Regions from separate parts of the Levilactobacillus yonginensis genome, predicted to be linked through region 1. Evidence: predicted binding sites of a transcription regulator. Region 1 holds the regulator's gene; each other region holds the start of a gene.
The links. Region 1 encodes LexA, which represses DNA repair genes until DNA is damaged. Its sites were predicted from a motif close to CNAACANNTGTTNG; they were not measured.
Positions count from the first base shown of each region.

Region 1 (5,916 bases):
GCTTTTTCTAAGGACTGGCTGGTTTGCGTGAAGTTGCTGACAAATTTAGGCCACTTAGCTTGCTTAGCCTGACTGGGGTCCTTCTCCAGGGCCTTGATAGTTTTGACAAGGTCCGAATTCGAAATGGTTAAGACGTACGTTTTAGTTTTTTGATTAAACGTAACTGGTCCTAGTTTATGCAATGACTTATTGAGTTGCTTTCGAACGGTCTCTTCGTTTTGGGACTGACTGGTTGTACTATTGGATGAAGTGAAGGGGTGGCTAGAGGCTAGGCTAGCACTCTTACTGGAACTTTCCGTATTCGTAGACTGGTGATTACTCGACCAGTAGGGTAGCTTCCAAATCGAGACACCCGTTAAGACAACAGCAATTGTCAAAACAATGGCAGCCCCAATTGGTGAATCATGGTGCTGGATAGCCGTGGCCATTGAGAAAATAGCAATGACTGCTAAAAAAATACCAAAAATAACAAAACCAAGAATCATAGGTGAATCCCCCCAAGTTACGTGTCTTAAGCTAAGTATAGCATGAAATAATTATTGTTTGAATGGTTGCCTGGTCATTTGTGAAAAGTCGAATAATAAGGTGAGTAATCTTTTCTTTTTCGAATAATGTGAATTATAACCGAATATTAATTTTAAATAGGTCGCCAAGCGTTAACTTTTCCAGTATAATAGGGCTATTCGAGAGAGAAATGAGGAGATTAGTGTGACTAACGTATATTTAGCAGGACCATTCTTTGATGACGAACAGATTGCCCGCATCGAACGGGTGGAAAAAGCCTTAGCAGCTAACCCAGCCGTAGCGAATGTCTTCAGCCCTCGGTTGAGTGAGATTCCTGGGCTAACCATGGGAACCCCTGAATGGGCCACACAGACCTTTGAAATGGATGTTCATCAAATTGACCAGGCCGACGTTGTCGTTGCTTTGGTGGATTTTGTGGGGGACCAGGTAGACTCAGGAACGGCTTTTGAAATTGGATATGCCTTCCACAGCAAGAAACCCGTCGTAATTTTACATGAGAAGGATACAATTCTGAATCTGATGATTGCCGAAGGGTTACACGCCTACTTACGAGAGGCAGGTTCTTTAGCCACGTACGATTTCTCCACGCTTCCGGAGAGTCACTATTCAGGAAAAGTGATTTAAGAACGTCATTGAGTTGATAGCCTAAATTAAAAATGAGGCCGAGATATTATCTCGACCTCATTTACTTTACAGAAGATTAATGAACGTCGTCGCGGAAAAGCCCAACAACTCGGCCCAAGATGCTAACGTGATTTAAGATAATTGGCGCCATTGTGTCATTTTCGGGTTGTAACCGGAAATGATCAGCTTCTTTAAAGAACCGTTTGCAGGTTGCTTCATTATCTTCAGTCATGGCAATGACAATGTCGCCATTGTCGGCTGACTGTTGGCGACGAACAATCACTTGATCACCATTTAAAATACCAATGTTGATCATACTTTCGCCACGGATCGTCAACATAAACAACTGATCATCATCATTTTCAAATTCTGGAGGAACTGGGAAGTAGTCAGTAGCTTCCTGAACAGCCAGAATTGGCTCGCCAGCTGTAACCGTTCCTAGAACGGGAATCTTAGTCTGTTGTTCGTGAACGCCCAGTTCTTCCAAACCAGCTGCTGTGACTTCCAAAGCCCGGGGTTTCGTCGGATCTTTAGTCAAGAGCCCCTTCTTTTCCAGACGGGCAATGTGACCATGGACCGTAGAGGTTGAAGAGAGAGCTACGGCTTCACCAATTTCGCGGACGGTTGGTGGATATCCTTTTTCATTGACCCGTTCCCAGATGAAACGAAGAACGGCCATTTGTTTGCTTTCTGATGCTTTACTCATCTTTACTGCCACCTCGTTCGTCATTCGATTTATAGTTTAGTTAGAGTGTAGCATAGGTAGCGAACATTTTCAAACAGATGTTCGGTTAAACCAGTTGAAATCTGAAAATAACCCTGATATGATAGGTCATGGCTTGAAAACAAGTGGTACGACCCGCTACAATGGGTCAAGTAAATAAAGGAGGTTTGTTCATGGCAGAACCAACGATGGACACCTTATTAGTCCGGATTAATGAACTCGCCCACAAAGCGAAAGGCGAAGGGCTCACGCCTGCTGAAACGGCAGAACGGGCCAAGTTACGTAAACAGTATCTTAAACTGTTTAGAGCAAGCTTCAAGAGCCAGGTTGAAATGATGCAGGTCTATAACGACCAAGGCGAAGAAGTGACCCCTGAAAAGGTTCGAGAAGTTCAACGGAAAAAGGGTCTGCGGGACGATTAATTAGGAAAGCGACTCCCAATTAGGGATTCGCTCTTTTAATTTGCGTTAAATTTGTGTAAAATTATGTATTGAATGACGTTTCGAAGAAGGAGGGGAATCGATTTGCACACTTGGATATGGATCTTAATCCTCATCGTGGTCGCTTTGGCCAGTGCTGCCGCAGGTTTCTACGGCGCCCGTAAGTACATGGAAAACTACTTGAAGAAGAATCCACCGATCAACGAAGATCAATTACGAGCAATGATGTTACAAATGGGACAAAAGCCTTCACAACGTAAGTTACATCAAATGATGAATGCGATGCAGCAAAACGCAAACAAAAAGTAAGGGCTGCTTTACTTCTTAGACTCATCACCGTTTCCAGCGGGGTGAGTCTTTTTTGTTGTATTTTATGAAAATATCTGTAAACTATATTAGTCTGTGCTATATTTTAATCATATTCTAATTTTTTAAGGAGGGATGTTCGTGAGTATTTTTAAGAAACTTGCCTGGTACTTTCGCCTAGAATGGCGTCGTTACCTGATGGGCGTGCTCGGCTTATTATTAACGGCCATTATTGCAATTGTCCCCCCCAGAATCATCGGGAACATGGTGGACGGCATTCACGGGCAGACCATGACGGGCCGGCTACTCATGATCGATTTACTGTGGGTCACGCTCGCAGCACTCGCCCAGTACGGTACCCGGTACATTTGGCGAAATGCCATTTGGGGTGGTGCTGCCCGACTTGAGCAATTGCTGCGGGATCGGCTATTCGCCCACTTCATGAAGATGGACCGGGTCTTTTACCAGAAGTATCGGACCGGGGATCTCATGGCGCACGCAACGAACGACTTGGAGGCTATTCAACGGGTTGCTGGTGGGGGGATTCTGCAGTTTGCGGATGCCATCATCACTGGTGGGACCACGTTGATTGCCATGATGACCTTGATCGACTGGCGGCTGACCTTGCTAGCCATTGTTCCATTTCCATTCTTAGCTCTGATTTCGTGGTACCTGGGTCAAAAGATTCATCGGGCCTTTGGTGCTTCGCAAGCAGCCTTTTCCCGGTTGAACAACAAAGCGCAAGAGAGCATTAGTGGCATCAAGGTCATCAAGGCCTTGGGTCAGGAGGATGCCGACGTGGCTGATTTTGACTCTCAGGTTGATCGTACCATTCAGATCAATCGCCGCGTCAATCGACTAGATTCACTATTTGATCCTGCCATTACGCTGGTGATTTCATTGTCCTACGTGGCAACTATTGTTTTGGGCGGTCTCTTCGTGAACCATCAAATCATTACGATTGGGAACCTGGTCTCGTTTATCAGTTATCTAGCCATGATGGTTTGGCCGATGTTTGCCGTGGGGATGTTGTTCAATACGATGGAACGGGGAAACGCCAGTTATGACCGAGTCATGGAGCTGTTGGACCAGCAGACGCACATCATCGATAAATCTAATGGGATACAGCAACGACCTACGGGGGCTCTCAGTTATCATGTAAATCGGTTTGACTACCCCGATGACGCTGGGGCCAGCTTGAAACAGATTGACTTCGAGCTGCCAGCTGGCCATACTTTAGGAATTGTTGGTCGGGTTGGTGCTGGGAAGTCAACGATTATGAAATTGATTCTGCGGGAGTTTGATACTTACGCTGGTGAAATTGACTTTGGCGGGCATCCCATTAAAGACTATGCGCTGGATAGTTATTTGCCAGCTATCGGGTACGTGCCCCAAGAAAGCTTCCTATTCTCTTCGAATATTTTCGAAAATATTCGTTTTGCTCAGCCGGATGCCACTCAGGCACAGGTGGAGGACGCGGCGGCGAAAAGTGATTTGGCTGGCCAGATCAGTAAACTACCCGCTGGCTACGATACTGAGGTCGGTGAAGAGGGAATCTCACTGTCCGGCGGTCAACGGCAACGGTTAGCCATCGCCCGGGCGTTATTGATCAATCCCGAGTTACTGATTTTGGACGACGCATTGTCGGCCGTCGATGCTGAAACGGAAGCCGAGATTTTGGCCAACTTAAAGGCGGAACGGGCCAACAAGACGACCATTATTTCAGCCCACCGGCTGAGTTCCGTCATGAACGCCGATGAAATCTTGGTCTTAGACCACGGTGCCGTCGTTGAACGGGGAACTCACGCTGAGTTGATGGCGACCCATGGTTGGTATCAACGGATGTTTGTGCAACAACAATTAGAGACGCAAGTGAAGGGAGGCGTTAGCGATGGCAGATAATCAACATCAATCCGCGTGGGCGCACAGCATGTCCACCAAAGAGCAATTGACGGTCATTAAACGATTATTCAGGTTTGCTGCACCATACAAGTGGTTCTTCATCGGTTCAGTTGTCTTGTCAGCAGTGATCAGTGCCATTAACGTCTTTCTGCCATGGCTCCTTCAAGTCTACATGGACCGGTACCTCCGGACGGATAATGCCACAGTGGTTATCATGTGGATGTTTGCTGGTCTTTACCTGATGGGAATGATTTTTAAAGCACTCTTTCAATTCTGGCAAAATTACACCAGTACGATGGGCGCCGAGTACATGTTAGAAAATGTCCGGCGGAAGTTGTTCAAGGATCTTCATGGCAAGGGAATGCGCTACTTTGATCAAACACCGGGTGGCTCAATTCTGTCGCGGCTAATGAATGATACCATGACTTTCTCTAATTTCTGGGCACTGTTTAATACGCTTGTGCTGGCGTTGTTTGCGGTGATTTCCTCCTTCATCGCGATGTACGCCACGGACGTGAAGGTGGCCCTGTGGACGCTGATACTGGTTCCGTTCCTGGCGCTAACAATTTGGTACTACCAACGGTTCAGTTCAAAGGTTTACCGGCGTATGCGGGAGCGGTTGAGTGAACTAAACACCAAGTTGGCAGAAGCCATCACCGGAATCAGCGTCATTCAAGAGTTTCGCCAGGAGAAACGGACGGCTGGTAACTTTAAAAAGACTAACCAGGCCTACTACGGTACGCGACGTGACATGATTCGGACCAACTCGTTACTGTTGAGTCCCATCATTAATTTATTTTATGCACTGGGAACGGTAATTGTCCTGGGGATGTTCGGAATTCGGGGATTACACGAAGTTGTCGCTGCCGGGGTAATTTACGCATTTATTACTTATCTGAATAACTTTTACAGTCCTATGAGCAATATGATGGATAATCTGAGTGATTTTCAAAATGGGATGGTCGCTGGTTCTCGAGTCTTAAGGATCTTAGACGACCAAACCCTTGCGCCACAACAACACCCTGTGGTGGGTGCTAAGATCACCAAGGGTAAGGTAGAATTTCGTCACGTGACCTTTGCCTATGACCAGGAACACCCAGTCCTTCGTGACGTCTCTTTCGTGGCGGAACCCGGCCAAACGGTGGCGCTTGTTGGGCAAACGGGTTCCGGGAAAACTTCTACTATTAACGTCCTAATGCGGTTCTATGAATTTCAGGCCGGTGAAGTCTTAATTGATGACCGGGATATTCGCAACTATCCTGCTGAAGAATTACGGTCAAAATTGGGACTGGTTCTACAGGAACCACAACTCTTTTACGGGGACATTCAGACTAACATCCGAATGTTTAATCCAAATATTTCGGATGAACAGGTTGAACGTGCAGCACAGTTTGT
Region 1 covers NZ_OZ061549.1:335,570-341,485, forward strand. The annotation lists gene AB3Y94_RS01675 (hypothetical protein) at 1-485, opposite strand, end outside; gene AB3Y94_RS01680 (nucleoside 2-deoxyribosyltransferase) at 709-1,149, shown strand; gene lexA (transcriptional repressor LexA) at 1,226-1,855, opposite strand; gene AB3Y94_RS01690 (DUF896 domain-containing protein) at 2,047-2,295, shown strand; gene AB3Y94_RS01695 (YneF family protein) at 2,398-2,622, shown strand; gene AB3Y94_RS01700 (ABC transporter ATP-binding protein) at 2,761-4,521, shown strand; gene AB3Y94_RS01705 (ABC transporter ATP-binding protein) at 4,511-5,916, shown strand, end outside.

Region 2 (5,916 bases), 1.7 Mb from region 1:
GCTGGAAGTTTTATCGTGAAATTATTAGATGCTTTACAGAGGACAACGGTTGCAGATATTTCAGCAATTGCAGCCTACGAGTAAGAATCAGAAGGGATGAGTTATTATGGCAAATGAGTTTCCACAAACGTTAACGATTGCGGGGACCGACAGTGGTGGTGGTGCCGGTGTGATGGCTGACCTGAAGACGATGCAGGAACGGCAAGTCTTCGGCACCGCTGTGATCGTTGCCGTGACCGCGCAGAATACGTTGGGGGTCCAGGACTTCATGGCGTTACCGCAGAAGCTGGTGGATGAACAGTTCGCTTCGCTGGCGGCTGATTTGAAGATCCGCGCCTGCAAGACGGGGATGTTAGCGGACGCTGCGCACGTGCACGGCGTTGTGGAAAATTTGAAACGCTATGACTTTGGACCCTTGACGGTCGATCCCGTGATGATTGCTAAGGGCGGTGCGGCGTTGCTGGCCGATGATGCCGTGGCAACGGTGCGCGATGAACTGTTGCCGCTGGCGGACGTGTTAACGCCTAATCTGCCGGAAACGGAACGCCTGACCGGAAAAACCATTCAGGACAACCAAGCCATGGAAGATGCGGCGGTTGCCTTGCAAAATATGGGAGCGAAAAACGTGGTCATCAAAGGTGGTCACGAGGCGACGCCAGACCAGGCCAGTGACTTTGTCTTACTGGCAGACGGTCGATCATTTTGGCTGACGGCGCCCCGGGTAGCCACGGTTCGGACGCACGGGACTGGCGACACGCTGTCGTCGTGCATCACGGCTGAATTGGCGAAGGGCCAAGACTTTGAATCAGCCATTCGTATTGGTAAGGATTTTGTCACGGCGGCAATTGCCAATCCAATTGCCGTTGGTAACGGCCACGGTCCGTTGAATCATTGGGCTTATAGCCAGGGAGGTGCCGAATAATGTCAGTTACGTTTGAACCAGGCCTGTTGCGGGCCTACTTTGTCGCGGGTAGTCAGGATGTTCCCAATCAGGACTTGCGGGAAGTCTTAGCAACCATGTTAACTGCCGGTATCACGGCGTTTCAGTTCCGTGATAAGGGCAACAGTCAATTGACCCCCGACCAGCGATTAGCGTTGGGAAAGGATTTGCGCGACCAGTGTCACGCGGCCAGCGTTCCGTTTATCGTGGACGACGACGTGGACATGGCGTTAGCCTTGCACGCTGATGGCATTCACGTGGGGCAGAGCGACCAAAAGATTCAGCAGGTGATTCAGGAAGTCTCCGGGCAAAATATGTTTGTGGGCCTGTCCTGCTCGACGGCAGCTGAAGTGGCTGCGGCGAACCAGTTGACCGGCGTGGATTACTTAGGCAGTGGTCCGATTTTCCCAACCACGTCCAAGGACGACGCTGATCCGGTCATTGGCGTGGCTGGGCTGCAGAAATTGGTGGCTCAGGCGAACGTGCCAATCGTGGCCATTGGCGGGATTAGGGTTGATTCGTTAGCCGCCGTTGCCGCTACTGGTGCGGCCGGTGTAGCGGTTATCACGTTGTTGACGCGGAGCACGTCGCCAGCCAGCGATGTGGCCGCGATGCGCCAAGCATTTCACCGTTAAATATAAGTAAAAAACAGCGCAGTGACGGGGTGTACTAGTCCCTGTCAAGTTGTCATATGAAATAATATAATTTTATGTTGTCTCTAAGCGGCCTCACTCCGGTATTCTACCGGGGTGAGGTCGTTTCTTGCTGGTGAGCGATCTAGGTGATTGAAGTAGTGGATTCCTTCCTTTACCAGCGCTTCAAATTCTTCGTAGGTTTTGGGCATTGGATGACGATCCATCCAATGCGTCTTGAACTCATTCCACCAACGTTCCATTGGCGCGTTATCGCAAGGCGTACCCGGTCGTGACATACTGCGTGTGACTTCGTAGGGGACCAGAAAGTTATTGAATTGTTTGGACGTATAAGCCGATCCGCGGTCAGTATGAACTACCGGATTGACGTCACCAGCGTACTCAAAAGCCCGCCGAAATACTTCGATTTCGGCATCTGCTGTTTCTGTTTTACTTAAGTTAGAGGCAATCAAGACCCGTCCGTAAAGGTCCAAAACGCCGCTCAACCGCATTTTGAACTGCCCATTAACGCCGTAAGATAATTCAGTTGAATCGGACAGCCAAACCTGATTAGGGGCGGTGGCCGTAAAATTTTGGTTCAAAAGATTATCTTGCATGTACTGTTCTTGTTCCTTGATTCTATGATGCTTCTTGACCCGAATCTGGCATCGAATCCCTAGGTTACCCATAATGCGTTTGACTCGCTTAATGGTAACGTCAAAGGTGATCTGCTCGTCTCGGTTCAGGTTTGATAAAATCTTACCAGCACCGATTGCTTGATGATGTTGTTTAAACCAATATGTGATGCGTTCTTCTAGTAGCTTTTCTTGAGCGCCCCAGACCGTTTCTTGACGGTGGAGGAACTTATTGTAGGCTTGCCGGCTCACGCCGACGTATGACAATAATTTTGTGATGGCACCGTGTTTCCCTTGACTGACCTCGCTGATTGCCCGATATGCCAGTCGATGTTGTTGTTTCACCCCTTGCGCTGAAGTTCCTGATATTTTTTTACAAATTCTTCCAGTAGTTTCATGTCGGCGACCTGACCTTCCAATTGTCGAATCCGTAGATTCGCTTTGTCTAGGTCGGTCACTTCTTTTTGTGCCTTACGGCGCCCACGGTTGTCTCTTAGAACCTCATATCCGCCATCTTTAGCCTTCATAACCCATGAACGAGCCTGCTGATAGGAGACTTGATAATGTTCGGCCGCTTCGCTATATGAGTGCTTGTGTTTGGTAATGAATTCAACGACTTCAATACGCTCTTCCCACGTGGTTTTTCGACTCATTTTCGGGACCTGCTTTCTTGACGGCGACGCCGTCACAGTTTTGTCCCTATTATACTTGGAAACCCAAGTCATTACTTGGGAAAATGAACGTAAACCATACTTCATAGCTAGTTCCTGTGCGGAACCTTCACCGTTCAAAAAGGCATAGATAACCTGTAGTTTGAAGGCACTACTGTAGTGATGATTTTTCTTGGCTTCCCTCAGTCCATCAAGGCCATCACGGTGGTATCGATCTAGCCACTGAGCCACCGTATGCTCACCTAAACCATTTGCTTTTCCAAAGGCTGTACTTGATAGTCCCGAAGCCTCAAATTCGTTAATCAATGCCAGCTTCTCCATGGCACTAAACTTGGCTCTTGGCATACAAAAAATCCCTCCGTCATTGTCAGATGAATTATATTATTTCATCTGACAACCACAGAGGGATCATAACAGGGATGTTATCCCAGTTCACTGCGCTGTTATAGTTGTTTTACACTATTAATGCATTGGCCACAATTATCATGTTACCCCTGAATGTTTTGGGCGGCCAGTCGACCCCTATGTAACGCATTAAAAAAATCGTAACAGACAGTTATCAGGTGAAAAATTAAGAAAATATCTATCAAAAAAGCGAAACCATAATCCACTGTGTTTAAGTGCAGCGGAAATCGGTTTCGCTTTAAAAGTTGAGGAAGCTAGTTGACTAGGGCTAACTTCACAAGTTCATTCTAACACGCGGTGATAGCAAAAGCTACCAAAATTAGACCAATATTGTTATTTTTCTCTAAGAGGATAGTTATTAATGCATGTGAATTTACTAAGCGGATTAGTTTAAGGAGTACGGCGTTTATGGGGTAAGTGTATCTGTGTAGATAACCGCTAAGAAGTGGATTTAAATTAATTGAAATTTCAAATTTTTTTGCGATGTTCGCTTGCAATTGAGAACAAGTGTTCGTATAATAATGACAGTCAAGTGAAAGGGGGTGCTGGCATGGATTATTCGAATGAGCCGCACGGGATGTTTCTCATGATTGATAATAAGTCGTTCTATGCCAGTGTTGAGAGCGTTGAACGGGGACTGAATCCGTTGGAATCGGTTCTGGTTGTGATGTCTGAAGCCGACAACACGGGGAGCGGTTTGGTCTTAGCAGCTTCGCCGATGGCCAAACGCGAGTTCGGAATCAGCAACGTCTCCCGGCAGTACGAAGTGCCGGATGACCCCCGCATTTTAGTGGTGCCGCCGCGAATGAATCTGTACATCCAAAAGAATTTGGCCATCAACCGAATTTTTCGACGGTTTGTGGCGGACGCTGATCTCTTTCCGTATTCAATTGATGAATCAATTTTGGATATGACCAAGTCGTGGCGGCTTTTTGGGAACACGCCAGAAGAGGTCGCCCGCCGGATTCAACTCACCGTACGGCATGAGCTGGGACTCTATACGACGGTGGGAATTGGGGAAAACCCGGTGCAAGCCAAACTAGCGTTAGACCTGCAAGCCAAACACGATAAAGAACTGATTGGCAGGTTAACCTACGAATCATTTGCTGACGGGATCTGGCCGATCACCAATCTGGAAAAGGTTTGGAGCATTGGCCATCGGACGGCGGCGCACCTCAACCGATTGGGCATCCACAGCATGGACGACCTGGCTCACGTGAATCCGTATGAGCTACGCCACGAGATGGGGTTGATTGGGACACAGCTCTTTGCCCTATCCTGGGGAATCGACCGAACGAAATTACGAGAGGTCCGGCCAGCTAAGGAAAAGAGCTGGAGTAACTCTCAGGTTTTACCGCGGGATTATAAGGTCCAGCGTGAAATCGAGTTAGTGATCCGAGAAATTGGACAACAGGTGACTTCACGGATGCGGCACCATCAGCAGCAGGCTGGTAGTATCAGTTTGTTTATCGGCTTTGCTTGGGATGGCCAAGCCGATGACGGTCGGGGTGGGTTGCACCATACGCATCGAATTGCACCGACCGACAATGCGCGAACCATTATCGCAGAACTGTTGCGACTCTTCCGGCAATACTGGGAAGGTCAACCGGTCCGCAACATTGGGGTGGGACTTGCCCGCCTCAGTGTAAGTGGCAGCCTGCAGTTGGACATCTTTCAGGACCCCGAACGGCAACTAAAAAATGATCGCTTTGACCGGGTCATTGACGATCTGCGTGATCGGTTTGGGAAGACCGCGGTGGTACCGGCCAGCAGCTTGATGCGTGGTGGTACCATGATTCGCCGGGCATCGCTGGTGGGTGGCCATAATGGGGGGAATAGTTTTGATTGATTGTCGACAGGAAGCAGCCGTTATTTTGACCAGGCTTGATCCGCTGTTTACCAAACAGTGGCATTGTCGCTATCGCATTGACGTGGTCAATAATCAGTACGGGGCCGAGTTTAATTTCTTTTTGGACATTCGCCGCAAAGACCACCGAGAACGGTCGATTCCGTTACATACGGTCAAGACGACGGACTTAGAAACGTTAGAACGGGTGATCTCGGTGGTTCAAGAGGGGACGCAGCTGACGTTAAATTTCGTTGATTTTGGTCAGGTCCGGTGGCCCTTGAGCCAACGCTGGATTCGTTAAGGAAGTGACGACCCATGGTTCTTCGCCAAGTACACGATGATGATCTCGTGAACAGCTTTTTTAAACGCGACTACCATGACCGGGGCATGTTAAAGTGGGGCGGCTTCTATCTCTCGGACCACACCAGTGCGTTAGCAAAAATGCACGCAGCCGAGCAGGTCGAAGAGCCGCTGCCGAAACAACCGCTATCAGTCGTCAGTGAGCGACTGGCGGAAGCGTGGCGCACGCATCAATCCGTGCACCTGCAGCTGAACGTCATGGATGATAACCAGACGTTGGCGTTGGTCGATGGCATCGTAGTAGGGGTACATGAAGATAACGTGGTGATTCAGCTGGCGTCCGGGCGCTGGCGGGAATTGCCGTTGACAGAGATTCGGTGTGTGAGCAATCAATCGAAGAAGGGTTAAGCGGGCCACTAGGCGGGGAGCTTATGTGGTACGCGTTTTTACAACGTATGTTCGGGGATAGTCAAAGGAGACTGGG
Region 2 covers NZ_OZ061549.1:2,040,447-2,046,362, forward strand. The annotation lists gene thiM (hydroxyethylthiazole kinase) at 1-84, shown strand, start outside; gene thiD (bifunctional hydroxymethylpyrimidine kinase/phosphomethylpyrimidine kinase) at 107-922, shown strand; gene thiE (thiamine phosphate synthase) at 922-1,575, shown strand; gene AB3Y94_RS09570 (IS3 family transposase) at 1,659-2,552, opposite strand; gene AB3Y94_RS09575 (helix-turn-helix domain-containing protein) at 2,549-3,223, opposite strand; gene AB3Y94_RS09580 (Y-family DNA polymerase) at 3,834-5,132, shown strand; gene AB3Y94_RS09585 (hypothetical protein) at 5,125-5,433, shown strand; gene AB3Y94_RS09590 (hypothetical protein) at 5,448-5,840, shown strand.
Region 2: the regulator LexA is predicted to act here: its motif matches at 3,784-3,797, upstream of AB3Y94_RS09580 (Y-family DNA polymerase).

Region 3 (5,916 bases), 470 kb from region 1:
CCGGTGAATAAAGAAGTCCAAATCTTCAGGGATATCATCGTTGATCACGTGAGAAACCCCTTCAATATCAATTCCCCGGGCAGCCAAGTCGGTTGCCACCACAAACTGATACTGCAAGTTCTTAACTTCACGCATGACCCGCTTCCGTTCACGAGGCTTGATGCCCCCGTGAATCATGGCAACCTTGAGGCCTTGATTCTTCAAGAAGTCGTGAATTTGTTCAACTCGCGTCTTGGTATTCGCAAAGATTAAGACCAGGTAAGGTTCTCCCATCGTAATCAGGGAATAGATCAGTTGGTTTCTGTTCTGACCTTTGGTTGAAATCAACCAATTGTCGATGGTGTCTGAAATAATGGTATCAGTTGGAATCTCTTCAACAACTGGATGGTTCATGTACTTACGTAAGAATGGGTTCAACCGTTGGGGAATCGTCGCTGAAAAGACCATCATTTGCAGGTTCTTAGGCATCCGGCCAGCAATCTTATCAACTTGGTCTAAGAAACCTAAGTCCAAAGTCATGTCAGCTTCATCGACGACAAACTGCCGTGTGGTATGCACATCCAGTGCTTGTGAGTCAATTAAATCCTTGACCCGACCAGGCGTCCCAATAATCAATTGGGGTTGATAATGATGCAGCTTTTCAATCTGCCGCTTCTTATCAGTCCCCCCAACGTAATTACCAATCCGAATTTCAAAAGGTGCCTCAGCTGCTAGTTGTTCTGCCGCTGTGTGAATTTGGTAAGCGAGTTCCCGGCTAGGGGTCGTGATCACTGCCTGAACCTGGTTCTCTTCAGTCAGTTGATTAAAAATCGGTAACAGGAACGTATGGGTCTTCCCACTCCCGGTCTGTGATTGGCCGACAACGTCCTTGCCCGAAGCGATGATGGGAATTAATTTTTCCTGAACCGCTGTGGGCTTTACGAAGCCAATCTTGTGCAAGGCCGTCATCAAATACGGCTGCAGGTTAAATTCTTTAAAATCCTTGCTCATTCATTTTCTCCTTTATCGTTAGCCACTAACTCATCGAGCTCGTGGATAACTTGGTCAATCTCTGCTTGATCGTGGGCAGTGGCACCACTGGCCAGAGCGTGACCGCCCCCACCGTGATTCTTCGCTAATTCATTGATGGAAGGCCCCTTCGACCGCAACCGAATGCGGAACGTCTGGTCCTTAGATTCAACGAAAATGGCCCAAGCAACGACCGACGTAATCTTGCCGGGTAATGGCACCACAGCAGACGTTGAATCCTTGGCAGCTAGTCCAAAGGACTCAACGATTTCATCAGTCAACTTAAGGTACGCTGCCCCACTAGGCAGAATTTCGAGGTTCTGGTAAACGTACGCGGACAACTTGGCCATAGCCGGCGAAATTTCATCTTCCGCCTGGTTGACGGCGGTCATGGAAAAGTTGTAGGTCAGAAGCTTACTAGCTACCGCAAATGTGTTGGCAGAGGTAGCTGGGTACATGAACCGACCCGTATCACCAATGATGCCGGCATACAGTAGTCGTGCCGCATCGTCAGGCATAGTCAGCTCAGCAGAGTTCACATCGTACCAGTCATAAATGATTTCAGACGTACTAGACGCTTGGTCCAATACCCACTGAAGATCACCAAAGGCATCGTCGTTGGGATGGTGATCAATTTTAATGACCGCCTTCCCCGACTGCCACCGTTCGTCATCGACCCGTGGCTGGTTAGCCGTGTCGACCACGATGACTAAGGCATCCTGAAAGACCTCATCGGCCACGTCCTGGTCGGCCTGACCCATCCAGTCAAAGCCAGGATAATGTTTTCCAACGGCCAAGACTTTTTTATCAGGGAAACTAGCTTTTAAAATATCCCGTAAAGCCAATTGAGCCCCGATACAATCAGGATCTGGGCGTTGATGACGGTGAATAATAATCGTTTCATACTTTTTAATTTCTTCTAAAATGGCAGTTTCAATGGCCAATATAGTTCACCCGTTTTCTATCCGTTTTTTCGACCAAGACGCGTCGATACCGCGTTTCAGTATACAAGTTTTACGGGGTAATATCAAAGAAAGTCTGCTATTTCTCACGATTAGGACCAAATAACGGTAATTTTAAATTTTCAAACGTCTGGGCTGCCAAACCAGTGATCGTAATTCCTAGCAGGCGAACGGGGTCCTCATCTTTAGCCACACTGTGGTATAAGTCCAGCGCCAGTTCATAATACACCTGAGCGTCGTTATCGATGAAGTCATCCTGGGTAATCCGTTTCGTAATAGTGTTAAATTCACTGTCCCGGAACTTCAATACCAGGGTTTTACCGTGACGTTGCTTTTGTTTAACCGTTGCGGCGACCATTTCCGCTAAGCGCTGCAGCTGGTTCTCCACTTCACCCAACGAGGTCAGGGGTGGGCCGTACGTCCGTTCCTTGCCAATCGATTTACGTTCTCGTAGATACTCCACTGGTCGCTCATCAATCCCACGAACGCGTTGATACAGCACATAGCCAAACTTGCCAAAATCGTGAATCAACTCCAGCTGTGATCGTTGAAAAAGGTCCGCTCCGCTCATGATTCCCAGCTCGTGCATCTTAGGCACCGTCTTCTTGCCCACCCCCCGATACCGCTCAATTGGCAATGCCATGAGAAAATCGTGGGCGTCTTCCGGCAAAATCACACTGACTCCGACCGGCTTCCGAAAGTCAGAGGCTTCCTTGGCCAAGAACTTACTGTATGAGATTCCCGTTGAACACGTTAAGTGAGTCTTTTCAAAAATTTCTACCTGAATAGCGTGGGCAACCTGAACTGCCGAATGCATGTGGTGCTTATTTTCCGTCACATCAAGATAGGCTTCATCAAAAGCAACGGTTTCAATTTTGTCCGTATATTCATGAAAAATGGCGTGAATTTGATCCGAAATTTCTCGGTAATGGGGGAAATCCGGGTCCTTAAACGTGGCATTGGGTGAGAGTTTTAACGCCTCATTAGCATTCATAGCAGAATGAACCCCAGCCTGTCGTGCTACATAATTAGCGGTGGTCACAACACCACGACCACCCGTACGACGAGGGTCTCGAGCAATAATCAAAGGATGCCCCTTAAACTCTGGGTGGTCCCGCTCCTCAATCGACGCGTAGAACGCATCCATATCAACATGAATAATCTTTCGTTGCGTGTATTTTGCGGGTACCACCGTGGTCACCTCCCAGCTTAGCAAATTTCTATCCCCATTGTACCCAAACGTCCGTTTGCCTTCAACGGTTTTGATTAAAAAACTAATGGGCACGCAACCGTTTGTTGATAACACCCGCTCTGGTGGTCAGGGCAGGCGCCTGCTGTGGGGACGCTTCAGCCCGAGAGCGGGCTTCTCGCTCAATTTAAAGCCACGACTTTAAATGCGCCCATGACCACCCCCGCTAACGTTGTTTATCCCTAAAAATCAGCGAAAAAAAAACGGTCTCCGAGAGACCGAACTTTTTGACCTTATTTAGCTGATTCGTCGTCAGTTTTTTCAGCAGCTTCGTCACTGGCAGTATCGTCAGTGCTGTTTTCTGCTGACTTATCTTCGGTAGCAGCTTCACTAGTTGCTTCTTCAGCAGCTGGGGCAGTTACTGCTTGTGGTGCTTGGGAAGTTACTTGCGCAATGGCCCGGAGGTCAAAGACCAAGTAGATCCCGTCGCAATCCAAGGTAGCCGTCTGGTCGGCTTGGTTGATTTCATCAATCACACCGTGTAACCGGCCAATCGTAATGACGTGGTCGCCCTTTTTAAGCTCGCTCATCATGTCCTTGTGCTTCTTTTGTTGCTTTTGTTGTGGCCGTAACATTAAGAAGTACATCAAACCTAAGAAGACCACCAAAATGAGCAGCGTTGAGTAACCACCAGTTGCTGCGGCAACGTTAAAACTATCTAACACGTTCGTTCACCCCTTTATAATCTATCTATTGGACAACTTTACCAGAATACCGGGAATCCGTCCAATTATTTCTAGAAATTCTTAAGTAGTTCGAGTTAGTAACTAAAATCATCGAGACTGTTGATTGGCTATCACTCGTGCCGTTTACGAATTAGCTGTCGGCGGAAGCTCACGTCCTAGGTGGGCGTACCCAGCGGCGGTCACAACCCGCCCCCGAGCGGTTCGTTTCAGGTAGCCACGTTGCAACAGGTAAGGTTCATACATTGCAGCCACCGTTTCCGTCTCTTCCCCAACGTTGGCTGCCAGCGTGTTCAGACCGACTGGTCCCCCATTATAGTAATCGATCATCGTTTCTAACAATTTGATATCCGTGGAATCCAAGCCCGCTGAATCCACACGCAATAACTTTAAGGCGTGATTAACGATAGCCAGATCAATCGTTGAATGATCTGGTGAAACCTCCGCAAAATCACGAATTCGTTTCAACAAACGGTTGGCAATCCGCGGCGTTCCCCGTGAACGCAGCGCCACTTCATGGGCGCCTTCAGTTGCAATCGTCGTGTTAAAAATGTCCGCTGAGCGCGTCACGATTTCTTGCAGGTCAGCTGTCTCATAGTATGCCATGTGTTCAACGATTCCGAAGCGGTCCCGCAACGGCGAAGACAGTAGGCCGGCCCGTGTGGTGGCCCCAATCAAGGTAAACGGTGGAAGGGGAAAATGAACGGGATGCGCCGTTGGCCCCTGTCCAACCACAATGTCGATGTAAAAGTCTTCCATTGCTGAATACAACATTTCTTCAACGATTTTAGGTAAGCGATGAATTTCATCAATGAAGAGAATGTCGCCTGGTTGTAGTTCGTTTAGGAGTGCCACTAAGTCACCCGGCTTTTCAATGGCCGGACCACTGGTTGTCCGAATCTGCACACCCATCTCATTGGCAATCACCATGGCCAGGGTTGTTTTCCCCAGACCAGGTGGCCCGTATAGCAGTACGTGGTCGAGCGATTCCTCACGCTGTTTAGCCGCCTGAATATAAACCGACAGTTCATGCTTGATGGGTGCCTGCCCAATGTACTGCGCCAACGTTTGGGGACGCAAAGACTTTTCAATGGAATCTTCGTTCTGATTTTCAGGTTCTGGTGAAACGATTCGTTCGTCATCCGCCATAACTGCCCCTCCTTTCCCTCATTACTTGGTTAATAACCGCAAACCTTCGCTCAGATAATCGTTCGTGGACTCGCCAGCAAATTTCATGAGTTTTGGTTTAATTTTGTTAACTGCAGTCGCCCGGTAACCCAGTGCAGTCAACGCTGCAATGGCATCAGCCAACTGGGGATTCTCGCCATCGGTTGTTGCCACTTCTGGTGTGAACAGCGTGCCATCATCTGCTGGTGCCAGATCATCCAACTTGTTTTGCAAATCCAACACAATCTGACCAGCCGTTTTTTTACCGACACCAGGAAACTTCGTGAGGAAGCCAGTATCATTGGTCTTAATAGCCAGCATCAAGCCCTGATGGTCCGGATTTGCTAGAATAGCCAAGGCACTCTTGGGGCCAATACCATTCACGTTGATCAACTTCAAAAAGAGTTGCTTTTCCGCAAAATCTGCGAAGCCGTACAACGTTTGTGCACTGTCACTAACGGCTTGGTACACGTAAATCGTAGTGGCTTCACTGCCCACCTGATAGCGGTAGGGATTGGCCGTATTTACCAGATACCCCACGCCGTTAACATCAATAACAACGTGGTCTGGGTAAACGGCCGTAATGGTCCCGTGGAGGTATTCATACATGGTCCGTCTAATCTCCTTTAAGAAAACATATGTTTGCTCTACAAATTGTACCACACTGACTAACGAAACTGGAAAGATTCTATTCTCCCCAGTCGTCACCGCTGTGGTGCGGATCTTGAATCCGTTTGAAGAGTTTTTCCAAGTCTTGATCAGTAAAGTGAACCAGAACCGGGCGCCCATGGGGACAATTGAACGGATTTTCAGCCGTTGCTAATTTCTTTAACAATGCCCGAGCCTG
Region 3 covers NZ_OZ061549.1:804,290-810,205, forward strand. The annotation lists gene AB3Y94_RS04015 (DEAD/DEAH box helicase) at 1-990, opposite strand, end outside; gene AB3Y94_RS04020 (bifunctional oligoribonuclease/PAP phosphatase NrnA) at 987-1,952, opposite strand; gene dinB (DNA polymerase IV) at 2,050-3,162, opposite strand; gene yajC (preprotein translocase subunit YajC) at 3,453-3,884, opposite strand; gene ruvB (Holliday junction branch migration DNA helicase RuvB) at 4,029-5,051, opposite strand; gene ruvA (Holliday junction branch migration protein RuvA) at 5,073-5,678, opposite strand; gene mutL (DNA mismatch repair endonuclease MutL) at 5,758-5,916, opposite strand, start outside.
Region 3: the regulator LexA is predicted to act here: its motif matches at 3,207-3,220, upstream of dinB (DNA polymerase IV).